DNA from 4 places in the Pseudoalteromonas sp. 19-MNA-CIBAN-0066 genome. Region 2 is predicted to be linked to each of the others. Evidence: predicted binding sites of a transcription regulator. Region 2 holds the regulator's gene; each other region holds the start of a gene.
What was found. Region 2 encodes sigma-54, which starts transcription at its own class of promoters, with help from an activator protein. Its sites were predicted from a motif close to GTTGGCACGNNNNTNGNNT; they were not measured.
Positions count from the first base shown of each region.

Region 1: a site for sigma-54 is predicted at 1,911-1,929, ahead of AAEZ18_RS01020 (flagellar basal body rod protein FlgF). Genes of this name have one in related genera too.
Region 3: a site for sigma-54 is predicted at 2,029-2,047, ahead of glnA (glutamate--ammonia ligase). Genes of this name have one in related genera too.
Region 4: a site for sigma-54 is predicted at 1,924-1,942, ahead of AAEZ18_RS16515 (BON domain-containing protein). Genes of this name have one in related genera too.

Region 1 covers NZ_JBEONZ010000001.1:218,513-221,717, forward strand. Annotated here, with positions in the region: gene AAEZ18_RS01010 (flagellar hook assembly protein FlgD) at 1-217, shown strand, start outside; gene flgE (flagellar hook protein FlgE) at 267-1,631, shown strand; gene AAEZ18_RS01020 (flagellar basal body rod protein FlgF) at 1,965-2,708, shown strand; gene flgG (flagellar basal-body rod protein FlgG) at 2,730-3,205, shown strand, end outside.
Region 2 covers NZ_JBEONZ010000006.1:2,694-5,898, forward strand. Annotated here, with positions in the region: gene rapZ (RNase adapter RapZ) at 1-139, opposite strand, end outside; gene ptsN (PTS IIA-like nitrogen regulatory protein PtsN) at 161-613, opposite strand; gene hpf (ribosome hibernation-promoting factor, HPF/YfiA family) at 618-905, opposite strand; gene AAEZ18_RS05435 (RNA polymerase factor sigma-54) at 932-2,425, opposite strand; gene lptB (LPS export ABC transporter ATP-binding protein) at 2,495-3,205, opposite strand, start outside.
Region 3 covers NZ_JBEONZ010000008.1:36,182-39,386, forward strand. Annotated here, with positions in the region: gene AAEZ18_RS07060 (DUF4124 domain-containing protein) at 1-452, opposite strand, end outside; gene glnA (glutamate--ammonia ligase) at 568-1,974, opposite strand; gene typA (translational GTPase TypA) at 2,484-3,205, shown strand, end outside.
Region 4 covers NZ_JBEONZ010000044.1:7,695-10,899, forward strand. Annotated here, with positions in the region: gene AAEZ18_RS16510 (YgiQ family radical SAM protein) at 1-1,403, shown strand, start outside; gene AAEZ18_RS16515 (BON domain-containing protein) at 1,543-1,863, opposite strand; gene srmB (ATP-dependent RNA helicase SrmB) at 2,118-3,205, opposite strand, start outside.

The sequences.
Region 1 (3,205 bases), on a different contig from region 2:
GCGTTTTGCATGGGATGGTAAAAATGAAGCAGGTGAGCGCCTACCCCCTGGTGAATATAAAATTAAAGCCGAGGGGAGTACTAATGGTGAGTTTTCGAGCCTGCCAATTGCTACCTTTAAAAATATTGAGAGTGTGAATATTAATGGTGCAAATGGCATCATTATTAACACTAAAGAAGGTGCGGTTAGGCTGACTGATGTTGCAGAAATCGCGTAAAAGATTCATTAGCCAGCGGGCTAAAAATTAAATAGTTTAGAGGTCAATTATGAGCTTCAATATTGCATTATCCGGCCTTGCTGCCGCACAAAAAGATTTAAACGTTACGGCAAATAATATAGCCAACGTAAATACTACGGGTTTTAAAGAGTCGCGCGCAGAATTTGCTGACGTGTATGCATCGTCGGTATTTAGTTCGGGTAAAACAAAAAATGGTGACGGCGTGCAAACGACTATGGTTGCACAACAATTTCACCAAGGATCATTACAGTTTACCAATAACTCGTTAGATTTAGCGATTACCGGTGAAGGTTACTTTGCAACCAGCCAAGACCTAGGCGCGCAAGATTTTACTTACACACGTGCCGGCGCATTTAAGTTAAACAAAGACAACTTTGTGGTAGATGCAAATGGCAGCTTTTTACAAGGCTTTCCGGTTGACCCTTCAACAGGCGATACTACATCAGTGAGTTTAAGCACTTCATCGGCTTTACAAATACCTGACTCGTCAGGATCGCCGCGTGCTACTTCAAGCGTGTATAGCTCATTTAATTTAGATTCACGATCAATTGCACCTACAATTGCGTTTAACCCTACCGAAAGTGCAACTTATAATTCATCAACCTCAACAACCGTGTATGACTCACTCGGTGAGCCACATGTATTGCAGCTATTTTTTGTGAAAAGTGACCCTGCAGTACCCGGTAATGAAAATCAATGGAACGTACATTCAACACTTGATGGTAAATCCTTTGGTGCCAATGGTGTTGAACAAACAGTAGCTCCGTACACTCCTATGACTACTTTTAAGTTTGACTCAAGTGGCTTACCGCAAAGTACAGACGGCACGCCAAACGTAAGTAATACTTTTAATCCATTGTCAATTGCAGCTGGTGGCGGTGGTGCAGCGGGGCTTTCTGACTTATTAACCAATGGCGCTACCTTCCCAGCGCCTGTTGAAATTAACTGGCGTGATGAAACCGGTACAGCTAATAAAATACCTACTCAATACGCAAGTCGCTTTGAAGTAAAAGCACTTGAGCAAGACGGTGCAACGGTTGGCCGTTTAGCGGGTATTGATATTGGTGCCGATGGTAAAGTTGTGGCTTCGTACAGTAATGGCGACTCTACATTTTTAGGCCAAGTGGCTATGGTACGTTTTTCAAACTCACAAGGTTTACAACAAGTGGGCAGCACAGGTTGGAAAGCGAGTATAGCGTCAGGCGAGCCTATTGCTGGTGAACCAGGCTCTGGCACATTAGGTAATATCAACTCATCAGCGCTTGAACAGTCAAACGTAAACTTAACTAACGAACTAGTTGATTTGATTAGCGCACAGCGTAATTTCCAAGCAAACTCGCGAGCGCTGGAAGTTAACTCAACAATTCAGCAAAGTATTCTGCAAATTAGATAAAGCACAATTTATTAATTTGAATATTCAAGGCTGCTTAATTGCAGCCTTTTTTGTTTATAAGATCAGGTTTGAGGCGTCAGGTATCAGGTTTTAGGCAGAAATTTAAAGAGCAGGTTTGAGGCGTCAGGTATCAGGTTTTAGGTAGAAATTTAAAGAGCAGGTTTGAGGCGTCAGGTATCAACCTAGAACCTAGCCCCTAGAACCTCATCCCTATAATTTCTGCAGCTACCGGCGGTATACCACATTGCTTGGCGGTGCAGTTTTACTGCTGTATTTAACAATGGCGCATATATTGCATTTGTTCTTACAGAGATTTTTAAGTGAGTCGATGTTATGGATAAAATGGTCTACATTGCCGCGTCTGGCGCTAAGCAAAGCTTAATGGGGCTTGCCCTTAAAGCCAATAATTTGGCGAACGCAAACACTACAGGTTTTAAAGCCGACTTTGCCCAAGCTCGATCTATGCAAGCGTTTGGTGAAGGTTTGCCATCGCGGGTGTTTTCTATGGAAGAGCGCCCAGGTTCAAACATGACATCGGGTGGCATACAGCAAACCGGTCGCGAGCTCGACATTGCCATGAGCGATAACGCCTGGCTGAGTGTACAAGACGCCTCCGGCAACGAAGCTTATACAAAAGTAGGTACGCTTAATATTACCGCCGAAGGCATGTTAGTTACCAGCGGTGGTCGTCAAGTAATTGGCGAAGGCGGCCCTATTATTTTGCCAGTCCCGATTGAAAAAATAGAATTTAGTAAAGACGGTGCCATACAAGTACGCCCACAAGGCGCGCCGGCTAACTTTTTAGAAGAGGTTGATCGTTTAAAAGTGGTTGAGGCAAATAACTCAACACTTGAAAAAGGTAACGATGGTTTATTTAGACCAAAACCAAATCAAACGGTTGAAACCTCAGCTAACGTACAAGTGATAAGCGGCGCATTAGAAATGTCGAACGTTAATCCGGTACACGAAATGGTCGATATGATCAGCCATCAACGCCAATTTGAATTACAAGTAAAGCTAATGAAAACAGCAGAAGAAATAGATCAATCGCAAGATCAGCTGTTGCGCATAGTTTAACTTTAAAATGAGGACACGATTATGAATCCAGCATTGTGGATCAGTAAAACAGGGCTTGACGCCCAACAAACCGACATTTCGGTTATTTCAAATAACTTAGCCAACGCCAGTACGGTTGGTTATAAAAAAAGCCGCGCCGTTTTTGAAGATTTACTTTACCAAAACATTAATCAACCAGGCGGTCGCTCATCACAAGATACCGAAATGCCATCAGGTTTAATGCTAGGTGCTGGTGCTAAAGTGGTAGCTAACCAAAAAAACTTTTCGCAAGGTAATATGCTAACCACTGAAAACTCACTAGATTGGATGATATCAGGTCCGGGGTTTTTTGAGGTGTTGCAGCCTGATGGCAATATTGCTTATTCGCGCAATGGTCAATTTACTACCGATGGCGAAGGGCGAGTTGTAACCTCGGGTGCCGGTTATGTAGTTCAGCCTGAAATGAACGTACCCGACGACGCGCAATCAATAACTGTATCGCAAGACGGTGAAGTGTC
Region 2 (3,205 bases):
TATCAGAGACACTGCGCACTAATGAAGGCAGCAAATTTACCGGAATATTATCTACACAATAGTAACCTAAATCTTCTACAACACGTAAAGCAACTGACTTACCAGAACCTGATCGGCCACTTATAATAATTAATTCCATTTACCACCCCTTTATTAGTAACTAGGATTGATCCAAAATAACTTGGTATAACGCTTCATCAGACTTTGCCGCACGCAATTGCTTACAAAACTCTTTATCGTTTAGTTTATCAGCTATTGTGGCTAGTGTTTTCAAGTGCTGCTGGTTATCGCCATCGGGCACTATAAGCGCAACAAAAATATCAACTGGACGATTATCAATTGCATCAAAATTAATAGCGGTTTCGCTTATTAAAATTAAGGCAAGAGGCTCTTGTGCCCCGCTCATACGGCCATGTGGAATTGCTATTCCTCGGCCAATACCGGTACTACCTAGCTTTTCTCTTGCCAATAAAGCAGTGAGAATATCTTGCTGAGGTAAATACGGCATTTTTTTATGCGCGAGTTCACTGATGAATTCTAAAATTCTTTTTTTACTATTAAAAAGGACCACAGCTTTGCTGCAGTCCTGGCATATAAGTGAGCTTAATTTCATAGTGTTAGTGTCGAGCAAACTTCTCTTTGTGTTTAATTACTTGACGATCGAGTTTGTCAATCAACGAGTCAATGGCAGCGTACATATCTTGGTGTTCGGTCGATGCAAATAGCTCAGCGCCACTTACAAAAATTGTTGCTTCAACTTTTTGACTTAATTTTTCTACATCGAGAATAACATGCACATTAGTTATGTGATCTGAGTGTCTTTGCAGCTTTGCAAATTTATTATTTACATAGTCTCTTAATGAGTCTGTAATGTCTACATGACGACCAGTTAAGTTTAGTTGCATCAGCATTTTCCTCTTTGTTGTACGTCTTAAATCAAGCTTTTACGTTGATTCGACGGGGGAATAGCCAGAGATTCGCGATATTTTGCAATTGTCCGTCTAGCTACTTTAATTCCTTGCTCAGCCAATATATCTGCAATCTTGCTATCACTCAATGGTTTGGCTAAGTTTTCTGCAGCTATCAACTTTTTAATCAGGGCACGTATGGCAGTTGATGAACATTCGCCACCATTTTCGGTGCTTACATGGCTTGAAAAAAAGTACTTAAGCTCAAAAATGCCACGTGGAGTGTGCATATATTTTTGCGTAGTGACCCGTGAAATAGTCGACTCGTGCATTTCAACTATTTCGGCAACATCGTTTAATACCATAGGTTTCATGGCTTCTGGGCCATGTTCAAAAAACGCTTGTTGCTGCTTAACAATACAATTAGTTACTTTCAGGAGTGTTTCGTTTCTACTTTCTAGGCTTTTAATAAACCATTTAGCTTCTTGTAAGTGCGAGCGAATAAATTGGCTGTCACCGCTGGATTTTACTGTACGAGACATAGCCGCATATTGGCTGTTAACACGTATTTTTGGCATGCTATCTGGGTTTAGCTCTACCACCCAGCGGCCTTTTATTTTTTTAACAGACACGTCAGGTATAACGTATTCAGACTCTTCTCTGACAATAGTATCCGCAGGCTTAGGGTTAAGCGTATGAATAAGTGTCATTATTTCTTTAAGCTCTTCTTCTTTGAGCTTAGTTTTTTTCATTAACGTACGATAGTCGCGAGCAGCGAGTAAATCGATATGATCAGTTAACACCATTTTTGTTTCGTTAATATAAGGGGTGTCTTTATCAAATTGATTTAATTGAATGCATAAGCATTCTTGCAAGCTGCGAGCTGCAATACCAACAGGATCAAATAATTGAATGCGCTTTAGCACTGCTTCTATTTCATCTAGTTCTACTTCGTGTTCGTCGTCAGTTTCTTGGTTAAAGCTTGCTAAAAGGTCTTCGCAACTGAGGGTTAAAATACCAGAGTCATCTACGGCTTCAACGATAGCTATGGCAATAGCTTCGTCGGTAGGGCTAAAAGGGGTGAGCTGTAATTGCCACATTAAGTATTCATGCAGGGTTTCGGTTGATGCACCTTGATAAATAGATTCATCTTCAGGCATTGGCCCTGATGAAGAGGCAGGCGCTGCGCTCATATATTCATCCCATGATACATCCATGGCCATGTCGTCGCTTATGGTGTCTTTATTTAGTGCTTCACCGCTATCTTGCTCATACTCGCTTGGGGTGTCGTCAGCAGAGGCGCTAACAGTAATGTCATCTGCTTTTTGCTCGTTTTTACCTGCTGATTCTTCCGTGTAATCTTGTTCATCAACTTCAAGTAATGGGTTGCTATCAAGTGCTTCTTGTATTTCTTGCTGGAGATCCAAGGTACTAAGCTGCAATAAGCGAATAGCCTGTTGCAGTTGCGGAGTCATTGTAAGTTGCTGGCCCATGCGCAGCTGTAATGATTGCCTCATTTATCTCTAACAATCCTTATAAATTGATATGATTAATCTTAGCAGATGCTTATAGTAATAACATAAATATTACAGTTTGAACTGCTCGCCTAAATAAACATCACGTACTGTTTTATCGTTTAATACAAATTCAGGAGTACCAGATGCAATTAGCTCCCCATGAGAAACAATGTAGGCTTTTTCACAAACATCAAGGGTTTCCCTTACATTGTGGTCGGTAATTAGTACGCCAATACCACGATTTTTAAGGTGTTCTATAATTTTTTTAATATCGAGTACTGAAATAGGATCCACGCCAGCAAAGGGCTCATCAAGCAATATAAATTTAGGATCTGCAGCTAAAGCACGTGCTATTTCTACGCGGCGACGTTCACCACCAGATAGCGCCATACCTAAGCTGTCGCGAATATGTTGCAGGCTAAATTCGTCCAATAAACTATTTAGGGTTTCTTCCCTGGCTTGTTTATTTAGTTGCTTACGCGTTTCTAAAATAGCCATTAAATTTTGATACACAGTGAGCTTTCTAAAAATAGAAGATTCTTGTGGTAAATAACCAATGCCTAAACGAGCACGGCTGTGCATAGGAAGTAAGGTAATATCGTTATCATCAATTAATATTTTACCTTTGTCGCTAGGTACTAAGCCTACAATCATGTAAAAGGTAGTGGTTTTACCTGCGCCATTTGGGCCAAGTAAACCAACAATGCTGCCAGCTTTTACTTCAAGTCCTACATTTTTAACAACTTCACGGCCTTTATAGCTTTTTGCTAATAGCTCTGC
Region 3 (3,205 bases), on a different contig from region 2:
TTTTGTTTGTTGTACAGCTTAACTTGCAGAGTGTGCTCACCACGCTCTACATCTCTTAAAGCAAAGGTTGAGGTATCACTTGCTGCGCCATAGGCTTTACCATCAAGAAATAGCTGTATTGTAAAGTCGTTTTCAAAGCGGGGGGTAATGCGAGTAGATACATACACAGAGCCGGTGTTTTCACGAATAGTTTTCTGATGCTCAGGCGATGCAATACCAATACTAAATGCAACCGGCTGCGCTTTAGTTTGATTATTTAATATATCAGTATTTGTTGCAGGCATGGTTAAATCTTGGCTGGTGAGTTTTATCTCTTTGGCGCCAATATGGGGGGTATCTGAAAACACCAGTACGCCATTTTTATCTTTCCATGCGTAAATTTTTTTTTCACCAGCGTAACTACAAACACTTAATAATGAAGTAATTAGTAGTAATAAAATCTTGCTACTCACTCTGCAACCCTGCATTTTTAACATTAACTTTACTTTAGTGGAGAAAGTACTAATTTACCATTAAAAAAGCCCGCAAAGCGGGCTTAAAGGTATATTTTATAACTGTTAATTAAAATTAACAGCTGTAATACATTTCAAACTCAATTGGGTGCGTTGTCATGTTAAGTCTTTCAACTTCTTGACTCTTAAGTTTAATGTAAGCATCAATTAAATCATTAGAGAACACGTCACCTTGATTTAAAAACTCACGGTCAGCATCAAGAGATGCCAGTGCTTCTTCTAATGAAGAGGCAACGGTTGGAATTTCTGCTGCTTCTTCTGCAGGTAGGTCGTATAAATCTTTATCCATTGCATCACCAGGATGGATTTTATTTTTAATTCCATCAAGGCCAGCCATAAGCATGGCAGCAAAAGCAAGATACGGGTTAGCCGTTGCATCAGGGAAGCGTACTTCAATACGACGACCTTTAGCTGATGGTACTACCGGAATACGAATTGATGCAGAACGGTTACGTGCAGAGTATGCAAGCATTACTGGTGCTTCGTAACCTGGTACTAAACGTTTGTACGAGTTAGTAGAGGCATTAGCAAACGCATTAATTGCTTTAGCATGTTTAATAATACCGCCAATGTAATAAAGCGCATCTTCAGAAAGACCGCCGTACTTATCACCTGCAAATAAGTTAACACCGTCTTTAGCTAACGACTGATGACAATGCATACCAGAACCGTTATCGCCAACAATAGGTTTAGGCATAAAAGTGGCTGTTTTGCCGTATAAATGAGCCATGTTATGAATAACATATTTCATTTCTTGAATTTCATCGGCTTTAATCACCATAGTATTAAAGCGCGTAGCAATTTCGTTTTGTCCTGCAGTTGCTACTTCGTGATGATGTGCTTCAACAACTTGTCCCATTTCTTCTAATACTAGACAAGTAGCAGAGCGCCAATCTTGAAAGTCATCAACAGGAGCAACTGGGAAGTAACCGCCTTTAACGCCAGGGCGATGACCTGTATTGCCGTCTGCGTATTCTTTATCTGAGTTCCAAGCAGCTTGCTTAGAATCGATTTTGTACATAGAGCCAGACATGTCTGTTTTATATTTTACGTCATCAAATACGAAGAACTCTGGCTCTGGGCCAAATAAAACCGTATCAGCAATACCCGTAGAGCGCATATATTCTTCAGCACGCTTTGCTACAGAGCGAGGATCGCGCTCGTAACCTTGTAATGTAGAAGGCTCTACTACGTCACAACGTATAATTAATGTGGCTTCTTCAGTGAATGGGTCAAGCTTAGCTGATTCAGCAACAGGCATTAACACCATGTCTGATTCGTTTATGCCTTTCCAGCCAGCAATTGAAGAACCATCGAACATTTTACCATCTTCAAAAAAGTCTTCATCAATTTGGTGATGAGGAATTGAAATATGCTGCTCTTTACCTTTTGTATCAGTAAAGCGTAAATCAATGAACTTAACGTCATTTTCTTTAATAAAATCTAAAACCGATTGCGACATGTGTCCTCCAACTATAAGGTTTTGTTATTGCTGCTTAAATGCTTTGTGTTTTATAAGCTGATTTTGTGCCACTATTGTAACTTAATGTTTATAAACATAAAAAATACAAAAGTAATAACGGCTGTTTCTAATGCGCACCATTATGGTGCGTAAATGCTTCAATATAGTGCAACAGTTACAGAGTAAAAAGTTGCTCGCTATTTAATCGTGATAGACTAACATAAAGTAAATACAAAAGACTGACCAAAATAGCAATAAAGTCATTAAAGTGGAGGTTTTTATAAAAATATTAAAAATTTTATTTTTATAATTAGTTAATTTAAAACAGTAGGTTAAATAAAAAAACCAGAAAGTTTGCAAATTTATTTTGGATAAACTTTCATCCATTCCATTTATAAGGGATAATATGCGCCCTTTTAAATCCTATGCTGGGACATCTCGTGAAAACGCAGGTGAGTGCGTAAGCCCCTGCAGGATCAATGAGATTCAATTTCTCTGAGTGAATATTAATGAGTATCGAAAAGATAAGAAATATAGCAATTATCGCCCACGTTGACCACGGTAAAACTACACTGGTTGACAAACTGCTTGAGTTTTCAGGCACATTAGAAACACGCGGCGGTAATGAAGAGCGCGTGATGGATTCAAACGATATAGAAAGAGAACGTGGTATTACCATTTTAGCGAAAAACACCGCTATTTCATGGAACGGCTACCACATTAATATCGTAGATACTCCAGGACACGCCGATTTCGGTGGTGAAGTGGAACGCGTACTTTCAATGGCTGACTCAGTATTACTAATTGTTGACGCTCAAGAAGGCCCAATGCCACAAACGCGTTTTGTTACGCAAAAGGCATTTGCGCAAGGTTTAAAGCCAATCGTAGTAATTAACAAAATCGACAAGCCAAGTGCACGTCCTGATTGGGTTATGGATCAAATCTTTGATTTATTCGATAACTTAGGCGCCACTGACGAGCAGTTAGATTTTAAAGTAATCTATGCATCAGCAATCAACGGCTGGGCAACATTAGATTTAGACGAGCCATCTGATAACATGGATGCCATGTTCCAAATGATCGTTGACGAAGTATCACCACCAGATGCAGATCCTGAAGGTGACTTCCAAATGCAGATTTCTCAACTTGATTACAACTCATACGTGGGTGTAATTGGTGTTGGTCGTATCAAGCGTGGTTCTGTTGCTCCAAACCAACAAGTAACTATTAT
Region 4 (3,205 bases), on a different contig from region 2:
GTAGCAAATCAGAATTTAAACAAGCAGGTATAGACTTAAAAGCCGAAGCCGCCAAGGTTATTACTATTCAGCCAGCGCGCCCTAAGCCATGGGAAAAAACCTACGTTAAATTACCTGCGTTTGAGCAAGTAAGTGTGAATAAGCCATTGTATGCACATGCTTCTCGTATTGTGCACCAAGAAACTAACCCAGGTTGTGCTCGTGCTATTTTTCAGCGCCACGGCGATCGTTCTATTTGGGTTAATCCGCCAGCATATCCACTAGAAACACATGAAATGGACGCTGTATTTGGTTTGCCGTATCAACGTATTCCTCATCCTAGCTACGGGGATGCAAAAATACCTGCCTACGACATGATTAAAACGTCAGTTAATATTATGCGAGGCTGTTTTGGTGGTTGCAGTTTCTGTTCGATTACCGAACATGAAGGGCGGATTATTCAAAGCCGTTCGCAAGAATCAATAATTGAAGAAATTGAGCAAATTAGAGATAAAGTACCCGGGTTTACCGGGGTTATTTCTGACTTAGGTGGCCCAACAGCCAACATGTATAAATTGGGTTGTACTAGCAAAAAAGCAGAAAGTACCTGTAGACGTTTATCGTGTGTATACCCTGAAATATGTAAGCATATGGATACCGATCATACGCCAACAATTGAGCTGTATAAAAAAGCCCGTGAAGTTAAAGGCATTAAAAAAATATTAATCGCCTCGGGTGTACGCTACGATTTAGCCGTGCAAGATCCACGTTACGTTAAAGAATTAGTTACTCACCATGTAGGTGGATATTTAAAAATAGCGCCAGAGCATACCGAAGATGGACCATTATCAAAAATGATGAAGCCAGGTATGGGAGCTTACGATCAGTTTAAAGCGTTATTTGATAAGTACTCAAAAGAAGCGGGTAAAAAACAGTATTTAATCCCATACTTTATTTCGGCGCACCCAGGTACTAAAGACGAAGACATGGTAAACATGGCTTTGTGGCTTAAGTCGAACGACTTTAAACTTGATCAGGTACAAAATTTTTACCCATCTCCAATGGCAAATGCGACCACTATTTATCATACCGAGATGAACTCACTGCGTAATATTAAAAATAATACCGAAGTAGTACCTGTGCCGAAAGGTGCGCGCCAGCGTCGTTTACATAAAGCAATTTTACGCTATCACGATCCTGCGGGCTGGCCAATGATCCGCGAAGCACTGCGCAAAATGGGTAAAGCTAACCTAATAGGTAAAGCGCCAAATTGCTTAGTGCCAGAAGAAGGGCGCGACGAAAGAGCTGCAAAAGGAAGTAGTCGAGGTGGGCGCCCAGCATTAACGCGCCATACTGGTTTTAGCCAATTTCATAAGGCCAATACAAAACCAAAGGTAGCGAGTAATCGCCAAAGAGCTAAATAGAGCTCATAGCTTAAAAAGTAGTTAGCCTGTTTGGCTTATTACTAAGCTTGGGCTTGATTACTGAATATATGAGCACTGAAAAAAATGCCGCTTATTTTGCAATAAGCGGCATTTTTTATGTAAGTTATTTAAGTAAAACTTAAATAATATCAATTTTGTTACGAATGATTTTTACGCCATCCATATTTTCTAAAAACTTTTGTGCCAACGCACGCTCAAAACCTGTTTGCGCTTTACCGTATAAATCTACTTCGCCATTTTTAACTTGTACGCGAATATCGCTTAGCGCTAAATTGGGGTTGGTACGCAAAGTGTGGGTAATCGATTGCTGTAAGTTAGGTTGGGTTGCTAGGCTGCTAACGACAACCATATTTGTTGTAGCACTCACTTTTGTAGCGCATGCTAATAAAAACAAACAACAAAATGATACTAAAGCGATAGTTAATTTTAAACGGCTCATAATCATATCCTTACATTGCAATTAATCGGGTAGCCAAATTAGGCAGAGTTACCATGATAGTTACAATTATCGTTCCATATTTAATATACTGAAAATAAAGGCTATTTTATTAAGTGGGAATTCAGGTGGGCAATTGTTACATAAAACTAAGTAGAGATTACATAGCCCTAAACCATGCAGTTATGGAGGAGCAGGCATTAAAAAGCCGACATTTTTGTCGGCTAATATAATACTACTTATAGTATGCGCTTAAGTTACTTTTTCTTTTTAACCTTAGCTTTTTTCTTCGCTTTCATTTTAACCGGATCTTTACGCTTTTTAGCCGGCGGCTTAGCTTCTTTATGCTTTGGCTCTAATCCTTTAATAACACGACGTTTAAGTTTTTGCTCAATATAGCGCTCTATTTTATAAAGAATGCCAATATCGTGCGCTTCAACCAGTGAAATAGCGATGCCTTTTTTACCAGCGCGGCCCGTACGGCCAATACGGTGTACGTATATATCGGCTGTGCGTGGTAGGTCAAAGTTTATTACATGGCTAATATCAGCCACGTCGATACCGCGCGCCGCTACATCGGTAGCAACTAATATACGGGTTTTGCCGCTATGGAAGTTTTCCATCGCTTTCATGCGTTTGTCTTGCGGCATTTCGCCGCGTAACCAGGCTGCTTTAACGTCGTTAGTTGTTAGTTCACCAATTAGCGTTTCAAGACGCTCACGGGTTTTAACAAACACTATGGCTTTAGTTACGTCTGGGCCATTAAGGGTATTAACTAACAGCTCAAGTTTATGATGATAGTCGTCGGCTAAATGTACCCACTGGTGAATTTTAGCCTTTTCTTTGCGTGACGATTCAGCTTCAAGCAATGCTGGATCGTTTAGCGTTGTTTCAGCAAATCTTTCAACACTGTCGCCTTCAAGGGTTGCTGAAAATAAAAAGCACTGACGACGATTTTTAGCTTCATCACAAATACGGCTCATTTCTTTTTTAAAGCCCATGTCTAGCATGCGGTCGGCTTCATCAATAATAAGCATTTCTACGTGTTCAGCATGAAAGTTTTCGGTTTCTAAATATTCCATTAAACGCCCTGGGGTGGCGATTAAAATGTCATTATTTTTTTCAAAAATCTCTTTATGCGTACCATAGTTAATACCGCCTGTTACTACCCCAATTTTAAGGTTAGTACGTTTAGCAAGTAGTTCGCATTGTTCATGAATTTGATAAGCTAGCTCACGAGTTGGCGTCATTACTAATACGCGCGCAAAACCAGGATCACGACGCGGAAAATCCAATAAATATTGAATAGCCGGAATTAAAAAGGCGGCTGTTTTACCTGTACCTG